DNA from 3 places in the Streptomyces sp. NPDC050546 genome. Region 2 is predicted to be linked to each of the others. Evidence: riboswitches for the same ligand, from Rfam matches in the RefSeq annotation. Region 2 holds a riboswitch; each other region holds the start of a gene.
What was found. Region 2 has a riboswitch for cobalamin ahead of ACIBK5_RS35195 (hypothetical protein). Riboswitches for the same ligand answer to the same signal wherever they lie in the genome.

Region 1 (3,916 bases), on a different contig from region 2:
ATCGAGTACAACCCGTACGACAAGAAGCACAAGTGCTACGGCCTGAGCAAGGCCGGGATGGTCAACTGGATCAAGTCGTTCAGCGACGAGATCAAGCGGCTCACCGGCCGCCGCCCGGTGATCTACACGACCACCCACTGGTGGAACACGTGCACGGGCAACAGCCGTGCGTTCGCCGCGCATCACCCCCTGTGGGTCGCCCGCTACAACGCGGCGAGCGCGGGACCCCTGCCGGCCGGCTGGTCCTCCTGGACCTTCTGGCAGTACGACAACGGCGACGGCACCCTCCCGGGTGATCAGAATCTCTTCGGCGGGTCACTCGATCGACTGAAACAGTTCGCCAGGGGCACATGATCGTTGGGGCGCAAGGGCCGTCGCACCAGGGCGGAATGACGGACCCCTGTTGCGGACACCCCTGCGCCCCTCCCAGTTCATCTTCCGTTCACTCGGGTTACCTACGTTCGTCCCGCCAACGACGCCGAACGATTGCCTGGGTAAATGGAAAGCTTCTCGCTGATCCTCGCGATTGTGGTGGTAACCGCACTTGCGTTCGATTTCACGAACGGTTTCCACGACACCGCGAACGCGATGGCCACGACCATTTCCACGGGCGCCATGAGACCGAAGATCGCGGTGGCCATGTCCGCGGTGCTCAACCTGGTCGGCGCCTTCCTGTCCGTCGAAGTCGCGAACACGATCTCCAAAGGCCTCGTCGACGAGGCCGGCATCCGTCCCGAGGTCATCTTCGCCGCCCTGGTCGGCGCGATCCTCTGGAACCTGCTGACCTGGCTCGTCGGTCTGCCGTCCAGTTCGTCGCACGCCCTGATGGGCGGCCTGATCGGCGCCACGATCGCCTCGGCGGGCGTCGGCGCGGTGCACGGTGACGTCCTGGTCACCAAGGTGCTGATCCCGGCGGTCGCCGCCCCGCTGGTCGCGGGCATCGCCGCACTGCTCGCCACGCGGTTGACGTACTCCCTCGGCAAGAAGGCCGACGGCGACGCCTCCAAGAAGGGCTACCGGGCCGGCCAGATCGCCTCCGCGGGCCTGGTCTCGCTGGCCCACGGCACCAACGACGCCCAGAAGACGATGGGTGTCATCACCCTGGCCCTGGTCGCCGGCGGCGCCGTCGCCCCCGACTCCGACCCGCCCATGTGGGTCATCCTCTCGGCGGGTATCGCCATCGCGCTCGGCACCTACCTCGGCGGCTGGCGCATCATCCGCACCATGGGCAAGGGCCTGACCGACCTCCAGCCGCAGCAGGGCTTCGCCGCCCAGACCAGCGCGGCGACGGTCATCCTGGCCTCCTCGCACCTCGGCTTCTCCCTCTCCACCACCCACTCCGTGTCCGGCGCGGTGATGGGCGCGGGGCTCGGCCGCAAGGGCGGCGTGGTCCGCTGGTCGACGGCGACGCGGATGTTCGTCGCCTGGGGTCTGACGCTGCCGGCGGCGGCCCTGGTGGGCGCGCTCGCCGAGTACGTGACCGGCTTCGGGAACTGGGGCACGGCGGTCGTGGCGGTCTTCCTGGTCGCCTCCAGCGCGGTGATCTGGAAGCTGTCGCGCCGCGAGGTCGTCGACCACACCAACGTCAACGAGGTCGACGAGGAGCCGGCCGGTGTCGTGACCACCGCGATCGCCGCGGTGACGCCGCCTCCGGCGGGCCCGTCCGAGGAACTGGCCGCCACCATCCCGGCCCAGGCCCAGCCCTCTGCCGACCGGAAGCCCTCCACCACGACCACCTCGGTCTGATCCCGCCCACCCGGTGACAAGGAAGAATCTCTGAGATGAAGATCGACTGGGCGACCCTCGGCTCCGTCTTCGGCGTCAGCCTCGTGGCCACCGTGATCCTCGTCGGCCTGTTCACCCTCGGCATCACGGGCCTGTCGCGCCGTGAGCGGGCGGTGGCGGCGGGCGGGTCCGCGGGGCTCGCGGTGACGGGGGCGTACGCGTGCTTCGCGGCGTGCGCGGCGGCTGTGGGGTACGGGATCTATCTGATCGTGGCCTGACCACGATCGTCCGTCACCGGGCGGCACGGGGCTTCGGTCCCGGGCCGCCCGGTCGCCGTGTGCGGGGCAGCCGTCGGCACCCCCTGCGAGGCGGGCGGTGTGGGCTTGTCCACACTCTCCTCTCGCAGGTCAACGGCAAGTTGACGGCTGTTCGCGGCCGTGGTGGACTGCCGGGGCCAATACGGCGGCAGGAGAGGAAGCCGGTGGAAGTCCGGCGCGGTCCCGCCACTGTCACCGGGGTAACAACCCCCCGGGAGCCAGGAACTCTCACCGCCGGTCTCGTCGAACCAGGGCGTGGACACCCTGAGTGAGGACATATCGCCATGCTCGGCTGCCGATCGAGGGTCAGTACTCCACCGTTGTCCGCCGCCAAGGCCGGCTGAGCCCATGGGTGCCGGTCGCGTCCACGCGTACGGTGCCGCCGTCGGTCTGATCGGTGATCTGCTGCTCGGAGATCCTCGCCGGGGGCATCCGGTCGCCGCGTTCGGGCGGGCCGCGGGTGCGGTGGAGCGGGTGTTGTGGCGGGACCACCGGGGATGGGGCGCGCTGCACACCGTGGTGTGCGCGGGCGGGGCCGTCGCGCTGGGGGCCGTCGCCGCGCGTGCGGTGCGCAGGTCCGCCCCCGCGTCGATCGGACTGACCGCTGTCGCCACCTGGGCCGTCGTCGGGGGGACTTCGCTCGCGCGGGAGGCGCAGGTCATCGGACGCGCCCTGGAGGCCGGGGACGTCGAAGCGGCCCGTGCGCGGCTGCCGCATCTGTGCGGACGGGATCCACAGGCACTCGACGCCGACGGGATCGCCCGGGCCGTCGTCGAGTCCGTCGCGGAGAACACCTCCGACGCCGTCGTGGGGGCGCTCGTGTGGGGGGCCGTGGGCGGCGTGCCCGGGCTTCTCGGGTTCCGGGCCGTCAACACCCTCGACGCCATGGTCGGGCACAAGTCGGCCCGGTACCGGCGCTACGGGTGGGCCTCCGCGCGGCTGGACGATGTCGCGGGGTGGCCCGGGGCCCGGCTGACCGCCGTGCTCGCGGCCGTGGCCGGGGGCGATCCACGGGGAGCCGTGGCGGCCTGGCGTGCCGATGCCGCCAAGCATCCGAGTCCCAACGCCGGGCCCGTGGAGGCCTCGTTCGCGGGGACGCTCGGGGTGCGGCTCGGCGGGACCCTGTCCTACGGCGGGCGGGTCGAGCACCGGCCCGTACTCAACGGCGCGGGGCGCGGCGTCACGACCCGGGACATCGAACGGGCCGCACGGCTGTCCAGGCGTGTCGGCTGGCTCGCGCTCGGCGTCTGTGCCGCCGCGCGCCACATCGTGAAGGGGCGTACGTCATGACGGGCGGGGGGCTTCTCGTCGCCGGTACCACCTCCGACGCCGGCAAGAGCGTCGTGACCGCCGGGATCTGCCGGTGGCTGGTGCGGCGGGGCGTCAAGGTCGCGCCGTTCAAGGCGCAGAACATGTCGCTGAACTCGTTCGTGACGCGGGAGGGCGCCGAGATCGGGCGGGCGCAGGCCATGCAGGCGCAGGCGTGCCGTGTGGAGCCGACCGCGCTGATGAATCCCGTGCTGCTCAAGCCCGGCGGCGAGCAGAGCAGTCAGGTCGTGCTGCTGGGCAAGCCGGTCGGGGAGATGAGTGCGCGCGGGTACCACGGCGGGCGGCAGCAGCGGCTGCTCGGGACCGTGCTCGACTGCCTTGAGCAACTGCGGGGCACGTATGACGCGGTGATCTGTGAGGGGGCCGGTTCTCCCGCCGAGATCAATCTGCGACGGACGGACATCGTCAACATGGGGATCGCCCGGGGCGCCGGGCTCCCCGTGCTCGTCGTCGGCGACATCGACCGGGGCGGGGTCTTCGCCTCGTTCTTCGGGACCGTAGCCCTGCTGTCCCGCGAGGACCAGGACTGTGTCGCCGGGTTCCTA
Region 2 (3,916 bases):
CCTGCTGGGCTCGACCCCCCACAAGCTGCTGCACCTCTCGAACGTCCCCGTGCTGTGCGTGCCGGCCGACGAGTCCTGAGGCCTCCGGCCCTGCGCAGCGCCCGGGTCAGGAACTGCCCGCGCGGCGTTTCGCGAGCGGGCTGAAGGCGTACAGGCCGAGGATGTCGGGCAGGGGGGCGATACCGGGGCCGCCCTCGCGGACCCAGGAGACGATGTCCTCGGTCGCGGCCGGGTCGTTGACCAGCCCGAGCCACACCGGCCGGGCCCCGGCGGCACGCCCCGCGGCGGACGGCTGTACGACGATGACGTTGGCCTGGTCGCAGACGTCGAGGCACTCGGAGACCCGCACGGGCGCCGCCTCGCGCAGCCGCTCGGTCTGTGCCGTGTGGTCGACGCCGGTCACCTTGCCGGTGCCGCAGCAGCAGTCCCGGCAGACGACGACGCGGCACGGAACCCCTCCGGCCGGGGTTGCGGACATGCCGCACCTGTCCTCTCTCCGGGGAGATCCGCCCCGGTGGTTCGTCGAGGAGGCGACCGCGTGAGTCTCCTGGCTCCCGGCGTAGGGGGCTTCTGATGGATCTCCGCGGAAGAAGGAGCGGCGTTCGGTGCGTGCTCTCGGCGTGCCGGGCGGAAGGCCTCGTAGCGGAGCTACTAGGCCTTTTGGCCGGTGCGGCGAGAGTGCGTGCCGGGCGTCGCGACGCCGCGGAGATCCATCAGAAGCCCCCTAGGGCCGGTCACAGTGGCGGGACCGCGCCGGATTAACACCGGCTTCCTCGTTCCGCCGTCGCCTTGTTCGCCGATCATCCTCGCATGCGGCCGGTGCGCGGCCTCAGTCCGTCTCGTGGGCGTGCGGCTGCGTAGCCGGCGGTTCGGCCGGGCGTTCGCGGCCACCGTCCCGGCCGGAGGCCACCACGGCGAGGAGCCCTACGACGACGGCCCCGGCGGCGATCCGTCCCACCGCCCGTGCCGTCCAGGCCGGCCAGGTCACGCCCGTGCGCGCACCGGGCGCGGCCAGGCGTTCGGACCGCCGGGCCGGCCGCAGCAGGCGCAGCACCAGCAGGGCGGCGACGGGCAGTTGCAGCAGCCACAGCACGGTGCGCGGCCACTCGCCGTACCAGACGTTGGTGCCGTAGAGCAGGGTGTGCCAGACGCTGAGGACGTACACGACGATCACGGACCGGTGCAGGCGGCGCCAGGTGTTCGCGCCGATGCGGTGCCGGACGTAGAAGAGCAGGCCCAGGGGGATCGCCAGGTACAGGGCGCCCTGGCCGAGGGGGATGGCGATGCGGCCGGTCCCGGAGTCGTACCAGCCGGGCACGAAGGTGTCCGCGAAGCCGGCCCACAGCCGCTCGGCCCACCCCAACTGCGCCTCGTAGCGAACGAGTTCCGCCGCGAACATCAGGGCGTGCGCGAACATCAGGGCCATCGTGGTCAGGCTGGTGGTGCGGTGCCAGCGTTCCAGGACCTGCCGGGAGACCGGCAGCCGGCCGGGGCCCGGCCCCGACAGCAGCAGCCCCAGCATGACCGTGCCCCACGCCCACAACAGGCCCGACCAGCCGAACGCCTGGCTCAGCAGGTACATCCAGTAGGTGCCGGGATCGTCCATGAACGGCATGACCGCGACCGTGTCGGAGGTGCCCGACTCCATGCGCGCCCACAGCAGCGCGAACACCGCTGCCGTGACCACGACCGCCGCACCGGCGTCGGGCAGCGCGGAGCGGAGATCTCCGCGCAGGGCGACGCGCTCGGCGCCGGGTCTCGGGACGGTCGTCCCGTTCTCGTCGGACCTCGGGTTCACCAGCATCGAGCACAGTCTCACCGAGGGGAGATGGGTTACCGAGAGGCAATCCGGCCAGAGGGACGGCCGGTACCCGTCGGGGCCCCGGAGGCACCCTTTCCATCCCCTGTGGCCCTCCCTACGCTGAGGCGCGCAGTCGCAGGGGAACCCGGTGGGAATCCGGGACTGTCCCGCAGCGGTGAGTGGGAGCGCACGCCGGCCCACGAGTCCGAAGACCTGCCACCGCGCCCGCGCGTCACGCGGGCTGTGCACGGTGACCTCGAGGACTGGGTCGGCGGACGGAGGAAAGCACGTGAGTGGTGTCGTGTCCGGTGTCTGTCACGGCACGCTCGGCGAGCTGTACCAGGGGCCGCTGCGGGCGGGCCCCGATCCGGACATCGCGGTGGTGTCGTTCCCCGTGGAACGCCACTCCTGGGTGCACTTCACGCCAGGGGCGGCGCGGCCCCTTCCGCTCGGGGAGAAGTCCCTGACGGCGGCCCGGCTCTTCCTGGAACACCACGGCCTGTCGTCCCTGCCGCCGGGAAGCTGGACCGCGCACTCCGATCTGCGGGTGGGCGTCGGGATGGCCAGCTCGACGGCGGACATCGTGGCGACCCTGCGCTGTCTGTCGGGGATCTTCTCGCTGCCCTGCGACACCGACGTGGTGCTCGGCGTCCTGGCGGCGATCGAACGGTCGGACAGCGTCTTCCTCGACGAGTTCGCGCTGCATCTGAGCGGCCGGCACCGGGTGGTGCGGCGGCTGGGCACGGACATCGGCTTCCACACCGCCTATGTGATCGAGCCGGGCACGGTGGACACCGCCGCCGTGACCTCGCTGCTCCTCGCGCACTACCGGCGCCGCGGCGAGGAGTACGAGCGGTGCCTGACCGACCTGCTGAAGGGCTTCGCCTGCGGCGACGCGGCCGCCGTGGCGCGGGCGGCGACCACCAGTGCCGTGCTGTCCCAGGAGGTGCTGCCCAAGACGACGTTCGACCGGGTGCTGGGCCACCGGGAGCGGTTCGGTGCCGACGGTGTCTTCGTCGCGCACACGGGCTGTCTGACCGGCTATCTCTTCGTCCGCCGCCCGGACTCCCGCGTCAGATCCGAACTGTCCGCGTTCTTCCGCTCGCTCGGCCACCAGTGCACTTTCGCCCAAGGAGGCTACGGGTGATCCACCCCCATATCGCCGACGCCCTGAAGGTTCCCGACCTGGTCCGGCTCACCGACCAGCTCGTGCTGCTCCGGTTCGAGTCGATGAAGATCTACTCGGCGCTCGCCGCCGTGCGCCGATTACTCGACCGGGGTACGGTCCGGCCGGGCCAGACCCTGATCGACAGCTCCAGCGGCATCTACGCCTACGCCCTCGCGCTGGCCTGTCACCGCCACGGCATGCGGTGCCACATCGTGGCGTCCACCACCGTCGACGCCACCACCCGCGCCCAGCTGGAGATCCTCGGCGCGAGTGTCGAGCAGGTCGAACCGTCCCGGAACCTCAAGCTCGACCAGGAGTTACGGGTCCGGCGGGTGCGCGAGATCCTCGCCGAGCGCCCCGACTGCCACTGGATGCGCCAGTACCACGACGACATCCACTGCCTCGGCTACCACGAGGTCGCCGACCGGATAGCCGAGGCGTTTCCCGGAACCCCGCTGACCGTCGTCGGCGGGGTGGGCTCCGGCGCCTCGACGGGCGGCCTCGTGGAGCGTCTCAGGGAGACGGAGCCGTCGGTGCGGCTGGTCGGCGTGCAGCCGTTCGGCAGCGTCACCTTCGGCAGCCAGGACCATCACGACCCCGAGGCGATCATCGCGGGCATCGGGTCGTCGATCGTCTTCGACAACGTCCGCCACCACCTCTACGACACCGTGCACTGGATGGACTTCACACACGCCATGTCCGGCGCGGTCAGCCTGCTGCGCGAACACGCCGTCTTCGCCGGGCTGTCCACCGGTGCCGGGTATCTGGCCGCGATGTACGAGGCCCGCCGCCACCCCGACCGGCTGCACCTGGTGATCGGCGCCGACACCGGACACCGCTATGTGGAGCGCGTCTTCGCCCGGTACCCGGAGGCCCTGGACCCCGCCTCGCTGAAGCCCGTCGAGGTCCGCGACCCGGAGGAGATGAGCATGCCCTGGTCGAGAATG
Region 3 (3,916 bases), on a different contig from region 2:
GCCTGGGTGCCCGACCTCGCCGAGGAGGGCCGGATCGGCCTCTACATGGGCGCGCTGTCCTCCGTCTCCGGCCTGATCGTCCTGGCCGGCAGCGCGGCCACCGGCTCCCTGCTCGACCTCGGCCTCCCGCCCGCCGTACCCTGGCTGGTTCTCGCGGCCGTCCCGGCCCTGACGGTGGCTCTGCTGCCGCGCCGGGAGGAGCGGCCGGAGGAGACGGACGAGACTGCCTGACCCGGCACGCACAGGCACCAGAAGACGACCCCCGGCGCCCCGAGGCTCGCGCAGGACACCCCCGGCAACCGCGCGCACCGCACCGTCACCCCGCCGGGTGACTCCTCCGCTCCTGGATTTCCGGGACCGTACCGTCTCTCTCCCCCGCTGCGGAGATCATGGGTCACGCGGCGCCAGTATCCTGGGTCGGCTGCGACGTTCCCCACCAACCCCCGCGTCAAAACGGGGAGTTCGGCATGCGGCGACGTACCTTCCCCCCTGCATGAGACGAGGACGAGTGCTGCTAGCGGGCCGCTACCGGCTGGATGTTGAGATCGGGCGCGGTGGAATGGGAGAGGTCTGGCGCGCGTACGACGAGACGCTCGCCAGAGCGGTGGCCGTCAAGCTGCTGCTGCCCCAGGACACCGATGTCACGGCGGCCTCCCGGTTCCGTCTGGAGGCCCAGACCGCCGGGCGTCTCAACCACCCCCATCTGGTCGGTGTCCTGGACTTCGGCGAGTACGACAACCGGCTGTACCTGGTGATGGAACTGGTCGAGGGCGACAGCCTCGCCGGGGTGCTGGCCGCCTCCGGCGCGCTGCCCGCCGAGCGGGTGGCCGATCTCGCCGCACAGGCCGCCGCAGGGCTCGCCGCCGCGCACGCGCAGGGCATCGTCCACCGTGACATCAAGCCCGCCAACCTCCTGCTGGACACCCACGGCACCTTGAAAATCGGCGACTTCGGCATCGCCCGCTTCCTGGACGACCCCGGCGCCGCGCTCACCGCTACCGGCCAGATCGTCGGCACCGGCCTCTACCTCGCACCCGAACGCGCCCTGGGCCAGCCCGCCGGTCCCGCCTCCGACATGTACTCCCTGGGGTGTCTGCTCTACCAGCTCCTCAGCGGACGGCCACCGTTCCAGGCGGACACCGCCGTCGCGCTCCTGCACCAGCACCTCGACTCCGCGCCCGTACCGCCCCGCGAGCTCGGTGTCGCCGGACTCCCGCCGGCCTTCGAGAACTACCTGCTCGGCCTGCTCGCCAAGCAGCCCGAGGACCGGCCCACCGCACAGCAGACCGCCGAGTGGTTCGCCGGTGGCGCCTGGCGAGGGCGGCCCGAGCCGCTGCCGGAGGCCGCGCCCCCGGTGACGTCCGCCACGCCCGGGCCGTATCCAGCCACCGAGACCCGCAACCCGGCCACCTACGCGCTGCCCGGCGCCCCCGGGCTGCGCACCGGCCGCACACCCCAGGCCGGCCGTTCGCGTCGCGCCGCACCCCGGGGCGGCGACGACAACCGGCGCAGAGCGGCCGCGACGGTCGCCGCGGCGACACTCTTCGCCGCCGCGATGCTCGCCGGCATGCTGTGGTTCTCGCCCGACGACACCGCGACGGAGGGCACGGAACCCGACGCGTCCCCGTCCGCGAGCAGCCCGGCCGCCACACCGTCCGCGGACTCCGCCTCGCCCCTCTCCTCAGCTCCGGCGGAGGACACGGATCCGGCCGCCACCGCGCCGGCCGCCGGCACAGTGGCCGATATCACCCCGTCCACCACCGCGTCTCCTCCCCCGACCCCCGTCGAAGTGAAGCCCAGCCCCACGACTCCGGCGCAGGAGACGGCCGCCCCACCGCGAAAGGCGGACAAACCCCAGCAGGAGAAGCCCCGTCAGACCTGGGAGGACGGGGACGACGATGACGCCGGGGGCGACGACTGAGCGGCCCTGCGCCGGTGTGCGAGCGGACGCCCCCTCGCGCGCCCCCTCGGGTGGCTTGTCATCGTCCTTATCTCGGCATTACTGTCACCACGCCTTGGTGAACGGGAAATCCGGTGTGATGCCGGTGCGGCCCTCGCCACTGTGAATCGGGAAGTCCGGCTCCAGCCCACACGGGCAGCCACTGGGTCCTAGGGCTCTGGCGCCACATTCCCGCCCTCCGGGCGGACGACGGGAATGTGGCGCCAGAGCCCTTGCCCCGGGAAGGCGGAGCACGGGCGGTGGTACCCGTCAGCCAGGAGACCGGCCAAGGCACGTCAACCATCCACGAGGTGCTGGAGAGGGTCTGCTGAGCCATGCACATAGCCGAGGGTTTTCTGCCACCCGCACACGCGGTCGCCTGGGGCGTCGCGTCGGCCCCGTTCGTCGTCCACGGAGTCCGGTCGCTCACCCGTGAGGTGCGCGAGCACCCCGAGAGCACCCTGCTCCTCGGTGCCTCCGGTGCCTTCACGTTCGTTCTGTCCGCCCTGAAACTGCCGTCGGTCACCGGCAGTTGCTCCCACCCCACCGGAACGGGTCTGGGAGCCATCCTTTTCCGGCCACCCATCATGGCGGTGCTGGGCACCATCACCCTGCTCTTCCAGGCGCTGCTGCTCGCCCACGGCGGTCTGACCACGCTGGGCGCCAACGTCTTCTCCATGGCGATCGTCGGGCCCTGGGCCGGATACGCCGTGTACAAGCTGCTGCGGCGGTACGACGTGCCGCTGATGGTCGCGGTCTTCTTCGGGGCGTTCTTCGCCGACCTGTCCACGTACTGCGTCACCAGCGTGCAGCTGGCACTGGCCTTCCCCGACCCGGGCAGCGGGTTCGTGGGCGCGCTCGGCAAGTTCGGCACCATCTTCGCCGTCACCCAGATCCCGCTCGCGGTGAGCGAGGGGCTGCTGACGGTGCTCGTGATGCGGCTGCTGGTGCAGTCCAGCAAGGGCGAACTGACCCGGCTGGGTGTGCTCCTCGCCAAGAAGCAGTCCGTGACCGAGACCGAGGCGGCGGCCCGATGAAGAAGAACACGAAGATCAACCTCCTGCTGCTGCTCGCGGTGGCCGCGCTCGCCGTACTGCCGCTCGCGCTCGGCCTCGGCGACCACAAGGAGGAGCCGTTCGCGGGCGCCGACGCCCAGGCGGAGACGGCGATCACCGAGATCGACCCGGACTACGAGCCCTGGTTCTCGCCGCTGTACGAGCCGCCGTCGGGTGAGATCGAGTCGGCGCTGTTCGCCCTCCAGGCGGCGATCGGCGCCGGTGTCCTCGCCTACTACTTCGGTCTGCGCCGGGGCCGGCGCCAGGGTGAGCAGCAGGCTCGGGAGCGGGACGCCGAGGAGCCGGCGGCCGAGAGGGCCTGAGCCGCGTGCTGCCGATCGACGCGGCGGCGCACAGCAGTCGCTGGCGCCGCCGCCATCCCGTGGACAAGGCCGTGCTCGGTCTCGGACTCACCGTGCTGGCCATCTCCCTGCCGCCCTGGCCGGGCGCGGCTCTCGTGCTCGTGACGGCCGTGTCCCTGCTGCTGGGGCCGGCCGGGGTGCCCGGCCGGCGGCTGTGGCGGGCCTACCGCGTGCCGCTGGGCTTCTGCGTGACCGGCGCTCTCACGCTGCTCGTCCAGGTCGGCGGGCCGGGGGGCTTCGTCTCCTTCGCGGACGACGGGCCGCTGCGGGCCGGGGAGTTGCTGCTGCGCACCTCGGCGGCCTCCCTGGGGGTGCTGCTGTTCGCCTTCACCACGCCCATGTCCGACCTGCTGCCCCGCCTGGTCCGGGCGGGCGTCCCGGCGCCGGTCGTCGATGTCGCGCTCGTGACGTACCGCATGAGCTTTCTGCTGCTGGACTCCGTGCGCCGGATCCGCGACGCGCAGGCCGCCCGGCTCGGGCACACCACGCGGGCCGCCGCCTGGCGTTCGCTGGGCGGACTCGGCGCCACCGCGTTCGTCCGGGCCTTCGACCGGGCGGCC

Region 1: it holds a riboswitch for cobalamin, as region 2 does, so the genes downstream of both, ACIBK5_RS16350 (cobalamin biosynthesis protein) here and ACIBK5_RS35195 (hypothetical protein) in region 2, are expected to answer to the same signal.
Region 3: it holds a riboswitch for cobalamin, as region 2 does, so the genes downstream of both, ACIBK5_RS25460 (energy-coupling factor ABC transporter permease) here and ACIBK5_RS35195 (hypothetical protein) in region 2, are expected to answer to the same signal.

What each region holds. Positions count from the first base shown of each region.
Region 1 covers NZ_JBITGX010000006.1:61,108-65,023, forward strand. Annotated here, with positions in the region: gene ACIBK5_RS16335 (lysozyme) at 1-354, shown strand, start outside; gene ACIBK5_RS16340 (anion permease) at 499-1,746, shown strand; gene ACIBK5_RS16345 (hypothetical protein) at 1,782-2,003, shown strand; cobalamin riboswitch at 2,150-2,290, shown strand; gene ACIBK5_RS16350 (cobalamin biosynthesis protein) at 2,391-3,332, shown strand; gene ACIBK5_RS16355 (cobyric acid synthase) at 3,329-3,916, shown strand, end outside.
Region 2 covers NZ_JBITGX010000018.1:99,696-103,611, reverse strand. Annotated here, with positions in the region: gene ACIBK5_RS35210 (universal stress protein) at 1-79, shown strand, start outside; gene ACIBK5_RS35205 ((2Fe-2S) ferredoxin domain-containing protein) at 107-478, opposite strand; cobalamin riboswitch at 541-778, opposite strand; gene ACIBK5_RS35200 (ferric reductase-like transmembrane domain-containing protein) at 830-1,804, opposite strand; cobalamin riboswitch at 1,891-2,037, shown strand; gene ACIBK5_RS35195 (hypothetical protein) at 2,091-2,948, shown strand; gene ACIBK5_RS35190 (cysteine synthase family protein) at 2,945-3,916, shown strand, end outside.
Region 3 covers NZ_JBITGX010000010.1:197,764-201,679, forward strand. Annotated here, with positions in the region: gene ACIBK5_RS25450 (MDR family MFS transporter) at 1-231, shown strand, start outside; gene ACIBK5_RS25455 (serine/threonine-protein kinase) at 494-1,921, shown strand; cobalamin riboswitch at 1,978-2,245, shown strand; gene ACIBK5_RS25460 (energy-coupling factor ABC transporter permease) at 2,275-2,976, shown strand; gene ACIBK5_RS25465 (energy-coupling factor ABC transporter substrate-binding protein) at 2,973-3,317, shown strand; gene cbiQ (cobalt ECF transporter T component CbiQ) at 3,323-3,916, shown strand, end outside.